Regions from separate parts of the Paenibacillus sp. FW104-T2 genome, predicted to be linked through region 2. Evidence: predicted binding sites of a transcription regulator. Region 2 holds the regulator's gene; the other holds the start of a gene.

The links. Region 2 encodes LexA, which represses DNA repair genes until DNA is damaged. Its sites were predicted from a motif close to CGAACATATGTTCG; they were not measured.
Region 1: recA (recombinase RecA) is a predicted target of LexA. The motif match lies at 3,207-3,220, and genes of this name have one in related genera.

The regions. Positions count from the first base shown of each region.
Region 1 covers NZ_JBYTCE010000008.1:75,275-81,084, forward strand. Annotated here, with positions in the region: gene rny (ribonuclease Y) at 1-738, opposite strand, end outside; gene AC3WQ3_RS12260 (regulatory protein RecX) at 1,045-1,782, opposite strand; gene recA (recombinase RecA) at 2,073-3,137, opposite strand; gene AC3WQ3_RS12270 (competence/damage-inducible protein A) at 3,373-4,629, opposite strand; gene pgsA (CDP-diacylglycerol--glycerol-3-phosphate 3-phosphatidyltransferase) at 4,738-5,325, opposite strand; gene AC3WQ3_RS12280 (YajQ family cyclic di-GMP-binding protein) at 5,647-5,810, opposite strand, start outside.
Region 2 covers NZ_JBYTCE010000026.1:66,298-72,107, forward strand. Annotated here, with positions in the region: gene AC3WQ3_RS25265 (MerR family transcriptional regulator) at 1-35, shown strand, start outside; gene glnA (type I glutamate--ammonia ligase) at 164-1,492, shown strand; gene AC3WQ3_RS25275 (aldehyde dehydrogenase) at 1,736-3,031, shown strand; gene lexA (transcriptional repressor LexA) at 3,143-3,769, opposite strand; gene AC3WQ3_RS25285 (LysM peptidoglycan-binding domain-containing protein) at 4,064-4,441, shown strand; gene AC3WQ3_RS25290 (DUF896 domain-containing protein) at 4,538-4,747, shown strand; gene AC3WQ3_RS25295 (hypothetical protein) at 4,874-5,386, shown strand; gene AC3WQ3_RS25300 (HAD family hydrolase) at 5,414-5,810, shown strand, end outside.

The DNA of each region.
Region 1 (5,810 bases), on a different contig from region 2:
AACTGCTTCTGGCGTATCATCGATAATAAGGTCAATCCCCGTAAGGGTTTCAAGTGCACGGATGTTACGTCCTTCACGACCGATAATCCGGCCTTTCATTTCTTCGTTAGGCAAAGTGACAACAGATACCGTTGTCTCTGCCACATGGTCAGCCGCACAACGCTGAATGGCAAGGGTAATAATTTCGCGGGATTTCTTGTCCGCTTCTTCCTTCGCCTGCTGTTCAATGTCCTTGATCATTTGAGCCGTCTCATGACGAACTTCCTGTTCTACGTTGGACAGTATGATACTGCGTGCATCTTCCATGGTGAGGTTGGATATACGCTCCAGCTCCGTCACCTGATTTTTGTAGATCATTTCGATCTGCTGCTGTGTCTCATCAATACGTTTCTCTTTGTTGGCCACTTGCTCTTCTTTACGTTCGAGTGATTCCATCTTTTTATCCAGCGACTCTTCTTTTTGCAACAATCGTCTTTCTTGTCGTTGAATTTCGTTCCGACGTTCACGAGTGTCTTTTTCAGCTTCGGCCCGAATGCGATGAATCTCATCCTTTGCTTCCAGCACCGTCTCTTTCTTCTGTGCTTCTGCCTCTTTCTTCGCGTTCTCAACGATCTGTACGGCAGCTTGTTCCGCACTGGAGATTTTAGCCTCTGCAAGAGATTTGCGAATAAAATATCCGACTCCGAACCCAATAACGAGCGCGGCCACAACGAGAACGATCGTGATTGCAATGTCCATACTGTTCACCTCCTCGTTGGTTCCTCCAAGGCACTCCTTGGGTCAATTTGCTGTTTTCAAACTTACATATGTTTGGGAATAACGATACCTACGGCGATCCCCCGCCGATTTTCATTTCAAGTGTACATGTTACCACGTACTATTCGCTGCCTTCAGCGAATCCATAATCATGAAGGGTAAATCCTAAGAAACCGAAACCGCTTTTTTGGAAGGAAAAAGGGTTGTCCATTTCTTACAGACTCATGTCCATTTTAGTATTTGACGAAAGAAATTGTCAAGAGAATGCAGTACACTGTGTAGTCTCTGCTAATCCCATGGTAACAACTCGTCATCTTCAGAATCTTCGACTTCATCTTCTTCAATTAAACAATTCACAACTTTACGTACCATATCCATAGGAAAACCGCGTCTCATCAAGAAGGGAAGCGTTTTGCGTTTCTTCTCTGCAACGTCCCCTTTGACTTGGTTCCACTTCTTTCGCCCTGCGGTCAAAGCTGTCTCAAACTCCACATCCGCATCCACGCCTTCAAGCGCTTCAACGATGAGCTCATTGGCAATGCCCTTTTGGCGCAGCTCTTGCCTTATCCACAGTTTTCCCTTCCTCTGGCCTGTCATACGCTGCCTTGTCCATTCCTTCGCAAACCCTTCATCGTCCACAAGCTTCTCCTGCTCAAGCCGATCCAGCACTTCTTCAATTAATGGTGCGGCGAACTCTTTCTGACGAAGTCGCTGGCTTAATTCATGCCTTGTACGCTGTTTGTGCTCTAAGTAGCGCAATGCCTGAACATAGGTTTGCTGCCGCTCATCCGCTACTATGATCTCTTCGAGATCTTTCTTTACAAATGTGTTGCCCCGGGTCATTCGATATTTGATCATTACATCTTCCAGAACCGTAATCGAGTACATACCGAACGTGATCCGGTACCGGGCCTGCCTGCTTTTTGTTCGCTCTACCCGTGTAATGATAAGTTCTTCGTTATCCGGGAATTGGGAGATCCCCTCCAGTTCTGCTGTTTCGTACAAATCATCATCATGTTGATCCATTCAGGTCTCTCCCTCCTTTTTGTTTTTGTTCAACTCTTATCTTTCTAATTATGAAATACCCATCTACTTAAAGAAAACGGCAGATCAAAATGCAAAAAGCCGGGATTCCAACCCGGCACCAGCTCACTCCATAAATAAATGTGCTAACAGCCCCTGTCCAATGGACAGGAGCTGTTAGACAGCGCGAGAAAACGCGCCGTCTCCCCTAGCAGGATCGGATTAAATTCATTCACCCCAATCCGGGAAGTCCAGTATGCAAACACCTTCTGGAGCCTCCCGGCAAGGAAGAATTACTCGTTAATCTCAAACAATTCTTGTTCTTCTGCTTCTTCTTTTTGTTGATCTTCGCTCGTTGGAGCTGGAACTACCGTCGTCAGATTGCTCGCTTCACGAATTTTTTGCTCGATCACTTGAGCGATCTCTTTATGTTCTTTCATGAACTGCTTCGCATTTTCACGACCTTGGCCTAGACGTTCGCCTTCGTAAGAATACCAAGCACCACTTTTATTAACGATATCGAGTTCTGTACCAATATCAATGATACTGCCCTCTCTGGAGATACCTTCACCATACATGATATCTACTTCTGCTTGTTTGAACGGTGGTGCAACTTTATTTTTGACAACCTTCACACGGGTACGGTTCCCGATGATGTCATTACCTGATTTAATACTCTCAATACGGCGAACATCCAAACGAACTGTAGAGTAGAATTTCAGGGCACGTCCACCAGGCGTTGTCTCAGGGTTACCAAACATTACGCCAACTTTTTCACGAAGCTGGTTGATAAAGATGGCAATGGTTTTGGATTTGCTGATTGCACCAGACAATTTACGCAACGCTTGAGACATTAGACGTGCTTGCAAACCAACGTGGGAATCCCCCATTTCGCCTTCGATCTCAGCTTTTGGTACCAAGGCAGCAACAGAGTCAACAACGATAATGTCAACAGCACCACTGCGCACAAGTGCTTCAGCAATTTCCAATGCTTGTTCACCCGTATCCGGCTGGGACAAAAGCAATTCATCAATGTTAACACCCAGTTTACTAGCATACGTTGGATCAAGAGCATGCTCGGCATCGATAAATGCAGCTTGTCCACCGACTTTTTGCACTTCAGCAATCGCATGCAATGCTACAGTTGTTTTACCTGAAGATTCAGGTCCATATATTTCAACAATCCGGCCTTTAGGCAAGCCGCCTGTTCCAAGTGCTATATCCAGAGCCAAAGATCCGCTGGGTATGATTTCCACTTGCATGTGAGTTGACTCACCCAGTTTCATGATAGATCCTTTACCAAATTGCTTCTCTATTTGACGGAGCGCCATATCAAGCGCGGCACGACGGTCTGACAATATGCTCACACCCTTTACTGTTTATAAGATAATGATACCTTGTTTTAACACGTTTGCCAAGCTTTTTTTCGAACATACATTCGTTTTTTTGTAAGGCCGAGGCGCCTCTTCCTGGGCAAAACTTGCAATGAAACAGAAAAAAGAACCGCAAACAAGGCAAAATGCCTAATTCTACGGTTCTTCCGTCTGCTTTGATTATACTTGATTATCCCTGTAAAAGCAATTCAAGGTATACCTAGTCCATCGCGACAAGTTTGCGCCATAAACGGTATAAAATAGCCTTGGTCGAACGGATGCGGACTGTCTCCCGATTACCGTTGATACGCAATTCGTGAATCTCCGTCTCTTTTCCCCGCTCAGCAAGAGCGATAAAAACCAGACCTGGTGGCTTACGCTCAGAGTAACCTGGACCTGCTACTCCTGTAACCGCCAGACCAAAATCCGAATCACCGATCATCCGTACCTGCTCGGCTAATACTTTAGCAACTTCAGGGCTCACAGCCCCGGGAGCATCTTCACCCTCCAGATAGTCATGAGGAACATTCAGCAGCTTTTCCTTTATCTCGTTGGAATAACATACAATTCCGCCTTTGAGCATGGAAGCACTGCCAGGAACCGAAGTCAGACTCTGCATGACAAGCCCTCCTGTACAGCTCTCAGCGGCGCTCAAGGTCAGACCCATATCAGCCATCATCGTTACAATTGTGTACTCTATAGGCACATCCTCGTTCGCGTAGAGGTGTTCAGGCAACCGTTCCCGAATGAGTACCTCCATGGCATCCAGCTTCTGCTTGGCCTCATTCTCACTCGGCGCCTTGGTGGACACCCGTACCGTTACTTCTCCCTCACTTGCATAAGGTGCAATCGTAGGGTCGGTTTGGCTATCAATCAGGTCGAGCAGACGGTCTTCCAATGCCGACTCACCGATCCCGGCAAATTTCAGCATTTTCGAATAAATTGGCATTTCTTTCGTAAGAACATGTTGGAACAACCAAGGTTTGACCTCCTGCTCAAACATGGGGATCAGTTCTTTCGGGGGGCCAGGCATGACAATATAATGCTTCCCGTTATCCGAGATGGCATTACCTGCGGCAAGGCCTGTTTCATTAGCGAGCGGGGTCCCTCCTTCAACCACGATGGCTTGACGTCGGTTATTCTCCGTCATCTCCACATTGCGATCCCTGAAGAAGCTTTCGATTTTATCCATTGCCATCCGATCAATATGTAGGCCGCGTCCCAACACTGCTGCTATGGCATCCTTGGTTAGATCATCCTGTGTAGGCCCGATACCGCCTGAGAACAAAATGACATCAGCTCGCCCTTGGGCAATTCGAATCGCTTCACTGAGACGATTCAGATTGTCCCCTACCACAGTTTGAAAATAAACGTCAATCCCGATAGCAGCCAATTCACGGGATAAATATCTGGCATTCGTATTAACGATCTGTCCGAGCAGCAACTCTGTTCCGACTGCAATAATTTCTGCCTTCATTCAGCATCCTCCTGTACACAATGTGAGTGATCAAAGGGCAATAGGATGTTTTCCTATTGCCCTTTGCGCAAGCTGTTCTTCATAAATTACCCGTTTTACCTTAAACTTTTACGCTTTTGATAAATTAAGCAAATTTTTGTTTTTGATGAAATAATCAATGCCAGACCAAATCGTTATGATCGCTGCGGCCCAAACGGCTATAACATCAACATGAATCCCTGTATATGAGAACGGGAAGTTGTTAAGCAGAAGCAAGACGATGGCTACAATTTGCACCACTGTTTTCAGCTTGCCCCAGTTGCTGGCCGCCACAACTGACCCATCCAGCAAAGCAATTTGGCGAAGCCCGGTAACTGCAAACTCCCTGCTGATAATGACGACAGCAATCCAAGAGTCCAGTTTACCCATTTCAACAAGTGAAATGAGCACGGCAGTCACCAGCAGCTTGTCTGCCAGCGGGTCGAGCAATTTGCCTAAATTAGTGACCATATTGTTTTTCCGCGCCAGGTAACCGTCAATGCCATCCGTACTGGCTGCAATAATGAAAATAATGGCAGCGATCAGCTGATTATACGGAAGTGAGAAACTTCCAATCTGCAAAGGCTCCGGATAAAATGGAAAGTCCACAAGCAGAAACACCATTAAAAAAGGGATTAAGCAAATTCGTGCAAGCGTAATCCGGTTGGGTAAATTCACAAGACGCCCTCCCTCTTATCCTCCAATACTCCAAACAATCATCTTAATCCCGTATCCATCATCCGGATGTGAACACTGTAAAATTCACTGAGTACATCACTGCACTCATATGTAAAAACGCAAAAAATAAAGTCAACCGTTCAAACGCAAAATCGTCTAAAACGTCCCGGCGACCTTCATAAGATGTACTGCTTTTCACAAAGTCAGCAAAACGGTGATGACTGGGCTTTATGCTTGATTGCTAGCAATGCACACTTAGTATAATATACGCCAATTGCAGTGTCAAAACACGTTTCACGCAACAAAATGGGCGTAACAAACTTATTTGAAATTGGTATATTGCAAATCAAGAGGCAAATTGGCACCATTCAAAAGCTGCATTACGGCTTGCAAATCATTTTTACTCTTACCAGTTACCCGGAGCTGATCCCCTTGAATCTGGCTCTTCACTTTCATTTTGGAATCACGAATCAGAATATTGATCT
Region 2 (5,810 bases):
AGGGAGAGCTTTCCCGATTTTTTAATAAAAAGTAAGTTCGCATAACTTGGCGAGTGAGGGGAAATCATGCAGTTGTGATGGCAGACTCCTTGACCCGTGGAACTTTCTAATGTACAAATATAACATGCAAGCCAAATAAGCAGAAAAGAAAGGGAGAGGTATCGTGAGTTATACAAAAGAAGACATTCTCCGCATCTCTAAAGAAGAAAACGTACGATTCGTTCGATTGCAATTTACCGACTTGCTTGGAGCTATCAAAAACGTTGAAATTCCTGTAAGCCAATTGACCAAGGCTTTGGATAACAAAATGATGTTTGATGGTTCTTCCATTGAAGGTTATGTGCGTATTGAAGAATCCGACATGTACCTCTATCCTGATCTCGATTCTTGGCTGATTTTCCCTTGGGTAGCTGAGAACCGTGTAGCTCGCCTAATTTGTGATGTTTATTTGCCGGATGGCAACCCATTCCCTGGAGACCCACGCGGCATCTTGAAACGAAACCTGAAGGAAGCCGAAGAAATGGGATTCACTTCCTTCAACGTCGGTCCTGAACCAGAGTTCTTCTTGTTCAAAACAGACGAAAAAGGAAACCCGACTAACGAACTGAATGACCAAGGTGGATATTTCGACCTGGCGCCTACGGATCTTGGTGAAAACTGTCGTCGTGACATTGTTATCACACTTGAAGAAATGGGCTTTGAGATCGAAGCTTCCCACCATGAGGTAGCTCCAGGGCAGCATGAGATCGACTTTAAATATGCTGATGCTCTAAAAGCAGCAGACCAGATCCAAACGTTCAAACTCGTTGTTAAAACGATTGCACGTCAGCATGGTCTACATGCTACCTTTATGCCGAAACCGCTGTTTGGTATGAACGGTTCCGGTATGCACTGTAACCAATCGCTGTTCCAAGGCAGTGCCAACGCATTCGTTGACGAGTCGGACGAGCTGGGTCTGAGCAAAACTGCACGTCACTTCATGGCTGGAACGCTGAAGCATGCGCGTGCATTTGCAGCAATTACTAACCCAACTGTGAACTCATACAAACGTCTTGTACCAGGTTATGAAGCCCCTTGTTATGTAGCATGGTCCGCCAGTAACCGTAGCCCAATGATCCGTATTCCAGCTTCCCGTGGTCTGAGTACACGTGTTGAGGTTCGTAACCCGGATCCGGCTGCTAACCCTTACTTGGCTTTGGCTGTTTTATTGAAAGCAGGTCTGGACGGAATCAAACGTGAGCTTTCCTTACCAGCTCCGATTGACCGCAACATCTACATTATGTCAGAAGAAGAGCGTGTGGAAGAAGGCATTCCAAGCTTGCCAGCTGATCTGAAAGAAGCATTGAACGAATTGATCCGCAGCGAAGTCATCTGTGATGCACTTGGCGATCACGCCCTGGCTCACTTCTACGAGTTGAAAGAAATTGAGTGGGATATGTACCGTACACAAGTCCACCAATGGGAACGCGATCAATATATCACTTTGTACTAATAAGGAAAGCCTTTGGCGTAATAGTGCCAAGGGCTTTTTTTGATGAATTACATAAGGGGACAAAGGTGAGTAGTTTTCTAAAAAAATACCAGCATTGAATAGTGTACATATAATAGTAAGAGAGAAGATACATATTTTCCTGATAACAGATATTTTAATATGTTGATAATTTCATATAAACAAGATATAATTCAAATATATTTTTAGCAATTTAATTTTAAATCATTAATTGGAGATTTTAATATGGAACAAGCGAAACAACTCGTTGCAAGACAGCGGGCATTCTTTTATACAGGACAAACTAAAAATATTGAGTATCGGATTCATGCTCTTCAGCAATTAAGACAAGGCATAGAGAAATATCAGCAACGGATATTGGACGCACTGCATGCTGATCTAAATAAATCGGAAACAGAGGCTTATAACTCTGAGATTCGCATCGTTTTGGGTGAACTGGATTTTGCACAGGAACATCTTAAGGAATGGGCGGCTCCTAGAGCAGTGCCTACAAGTTCTGTTATACCTGATGGTACAAGCATGATCTATCCAGAACCTTATGGAGTTGCTCTCATTATTGCGCCATGGAACTATCCGTTCCAACTGGCATTTGGTCCATTGATTGGTGCGATTGCAGCGGGTAACTGTGCTGTTATTAAGCCTTCTGAATTAACGCCGGCAGTGTCACATCTGACGTATGACCTGATCAAGGATATTTTCCCTGAGGAATATGTAGCTGTCATGGAAGGTGAAGTCGAAATGAGCACAGCCTTGTTGAAAGAGAAGTTTGATTATATTTTCTTCACAGGAAGCACGGGTGTGGGTCGCATCGTTATGAAGGCAGCAGCAGAGCACCTTACGCCGGTAACGCTTGAATTAGGTGGTAAAAGCCCTGTAATTGTTCATAAAGACGCAGATTTGAAGTTGGCAGCTCAGCGGATCGTCCGTGGCAAGTTCTTGAATGCGGGTCAGACCTGTGTTGCTCCGGATTACTTGCTTGTACATCAGGACGTACACGATAAACTCCTGGAAGAGATTGGTGAGGAGATTCAAGATAAATTCGGTAAGGATGTCATGGGAAATCCCGATTTTCCGCATATCGTCAACACACGTAACTTTGATCGACTGTCTGTATTCTTAGAAGAGGGTCATGCTCTGATTGGTGGTCGCTCTGATCGGGATCAGCTGCTGATTGAACCTACCTTGGTAGGAAATGTGGATTGGCAGTCACCTGTTATGCAAGAAGAGATATTCGGTCCAATTCTTCCGGTAATGACTTACGATGATCTTAATCCTCTGCTCGCTGAGATTGTTCGCCGTCCCAAACCGCTGGCGCTGTACCTGTTCACGCAGCAAGAGGAGCTGCAGAATCAGGTCTTGGATCAAGTGTCCTTCGGTGGAGGGTGCATTAATGATACGTTGTCTCATATGACTTCACATTATTTACCGTTTGGCGGTGTAGGAGAGAGTGGTATGGGGGCATATCATGGTCAGCAAAGCTTTGAAGTGTTCTCCCATCACAAAAGCATTCTCAAACGATAAGAAATGGAATTAACGAAGTAGAAATTTAGCATGTAAAAAGAGGTTGTCCTGTTCAACAGGACAACCTCTTTTTGTCATTACAGTTAAGCTGATTTGCTGTTGGAAGAAAGACTAGTGAATATCACGGAAAAGGCCAATCACTTTACCCAAAATGCTAACATGTTTTAAACGAAGAGGTTCAAATGTTGCATTCTCAGGCTGAAGACGAATGTGGTCTTTCTCTTTGTAGAATGTTTTAACTGTAGCTTCATCATCTTCTGTCATCGCAACGACAATATCTCCGTTATCTGCCGTTTGCTGCTGGCGTACGATAACGTAGTCTCCGTTAACGATTCCTGCTTCGATCATACTGTCACCAACAACAGAGAGCATAAATACTTTCTGTTCTCCAACATAGTGTGTCGGTAGCGGGAAATAATCCTCGATGTTCTCTGTTGCGGTAATCGGAACCCCTGCAGTAACTTTACCTACAACGGGAATGCGAGCAACACTGTGTGCAAACTGATGGGAGTGTTCTGATTCCTCCTGGCTTAACAACTCAATGGCTCTTGGTTTAGTAGGGTCACGTCTAATGAGACCTTTCTTCTCCAAACGGTCCAGATGTCCATGAACCGTAGAACTGGAAGCCAGTCCAACCGCTTCACCAATTTCACGTACGGAAGGAGGATATCCCTTCAACCGGACTTCATTACGTATAAACTCCAGAATAGCTTGCTGCCTGCTGGATATCTTCGACATACCGTATCAACCCCATTTTAGTAACGTTTGGGAAAATTATAACATAGAACCTCCGTTCGTACAAACATAAGTTCTAAATAAAATCCGATAAAATCAATGTTTTTGAGTCTTTTACTTGTAAAGTCCTTCAAACCTAACAAAAGTAAAAAACGAGTTGGATTCACCTAGAGATTAACGGGAAATTTGGAGTTTAAAATAAAGCGAACAATTGTTCTAAAAATCTATTGTACAAAACAAGTGTTCGTGTTATATTGATTTCAACAGATAGGAACAAACGTTTGGAGGACGATTAATATGAGATATTCTACTTATCAAAGTATTTACGAACCGGTGAATTCGGAAGCGGTCAAGTCTAACATAGGTAACATTAAACAATGGTTTGCAGAAGCCAAGATGCCAACATGGATGTTGAAATTGATTATGGCATCGTTAATCATATTTATTGGCTGCAGCACTGTATTGACTGTGTTTGCAGGAGACGAGAACAATGTTCTTCCCGGCAGCAAAATAGCAGTATCCCAGGGTGAGACATTGTGGAGCTTGTCTTTGGAGCATAAACCGGAAAATATGGATACACGTGTATATATAGAAGCAATAAAGAAAGTAAACCAGCTTCAAACCACTTCAATTCAAGCTGGACAAGTCTTAACTTTGCCTCAGTTTACCCCTTAAAACCACGATTCAGTTGAGCGAGTAAGTAGCAACCTTGACAAGCAGCCTCGATCATGTCAAAGTTAGTATGACTTTGTATTTTTGGAGGGGACAAGCTTGGATATAGATAGCCTGGTAGCACGCATCAATGAATTGGCTCGTAAACACAAGTCCACTGGACTTTCAGAGGAAGAACTTGCCGAACGTGCTAAACTTAGAGAAATTTACTTAAACAACATCCGCAGTAACTTCAGACAGCAACTGGAGTCCATTGAAATTGTAGATGATGAGAACGATCAAGGCCACCAAGGCAAACTCAAACACTAAGGAACCTAAAGATATCGTAATGATATTTAGGTTTCTTCCTTTTATTTTGAGAATGCAAATTTATAGGGGGAATGTCGGTTTGCGAATTTTGTAAGCCGATACAAAGATGACATAAGGGGGATTCTCATGGCTCGTTCGTTCGAGAGAACGGTTCGGAAAAATTCAAAGCAGTTGAATCAGCAGCGTAAAAAAAATGGTCAACCGATTTCGGGTACGCCCGGTGAGGACATTTTCAAAGGACGCAGTCTTCTGTTTCCTATTTTCCTCATTGGACTTGCGTTTTTGTATCTGTTTATGAGCACATTTCTTGTTAAAGCTCCAATGACAACATGGGACTGGGTTACGATGCTGTTGTATGTATTTTTGGCTGTAATTTTTATGCTTCGCCGTCCTTACATCAAAATCGGGAGCAACCGGATTATAACAACCAAAGGGAATCGGGAACGCTCCATTGGAGTGGATGACATCGTTAAGTTTAGATTCGAACAGGGAACGGTAGTTATTGAACATAACAGCCGTGGCAAAAGATGGGTGTTCACTAAACTGTTGAACCGCTATGACACAGATGCCATTTCTGAACGACTTCTGAAATTTGCCAAAGCACACCAGATTACTGTAGAAACAGACGAGAAAAAGTAATTATTCACAAAGGGGAAGATGATCGGAATGGCATTAAAAGCGATTTTGTTCGACCTGGATGATACTTTGTTGTGGGATGAACGCAGTGTGCGAGAAGCATTCCACGAAACTTGCCTGCTTGCTTCACAAGAAACCGGCGTCGATGCTGAGGCATTGGAAGAAGCTGTTCGTAATGAAGCTCGTAGTCTATATGAATCCTATGAAACCTATGCATTCACCAAAATGATTGGTATCAATCCGTTTGAAGGACTATGGGCTAATTTTACAGGCGGTGACCAGCCGGAATTCCGTCAATTGGAGCAGCTTGCCCCTGTATATCGTAAGGAGTCCTGGCGTCGTGGCTTATTGAAGCTGGGAGTGGATCGTGAAGATTTGGCCGAACGTCTTGCTTCGCAATTTGGAGCAGAGCGAAGATCCAGACCTC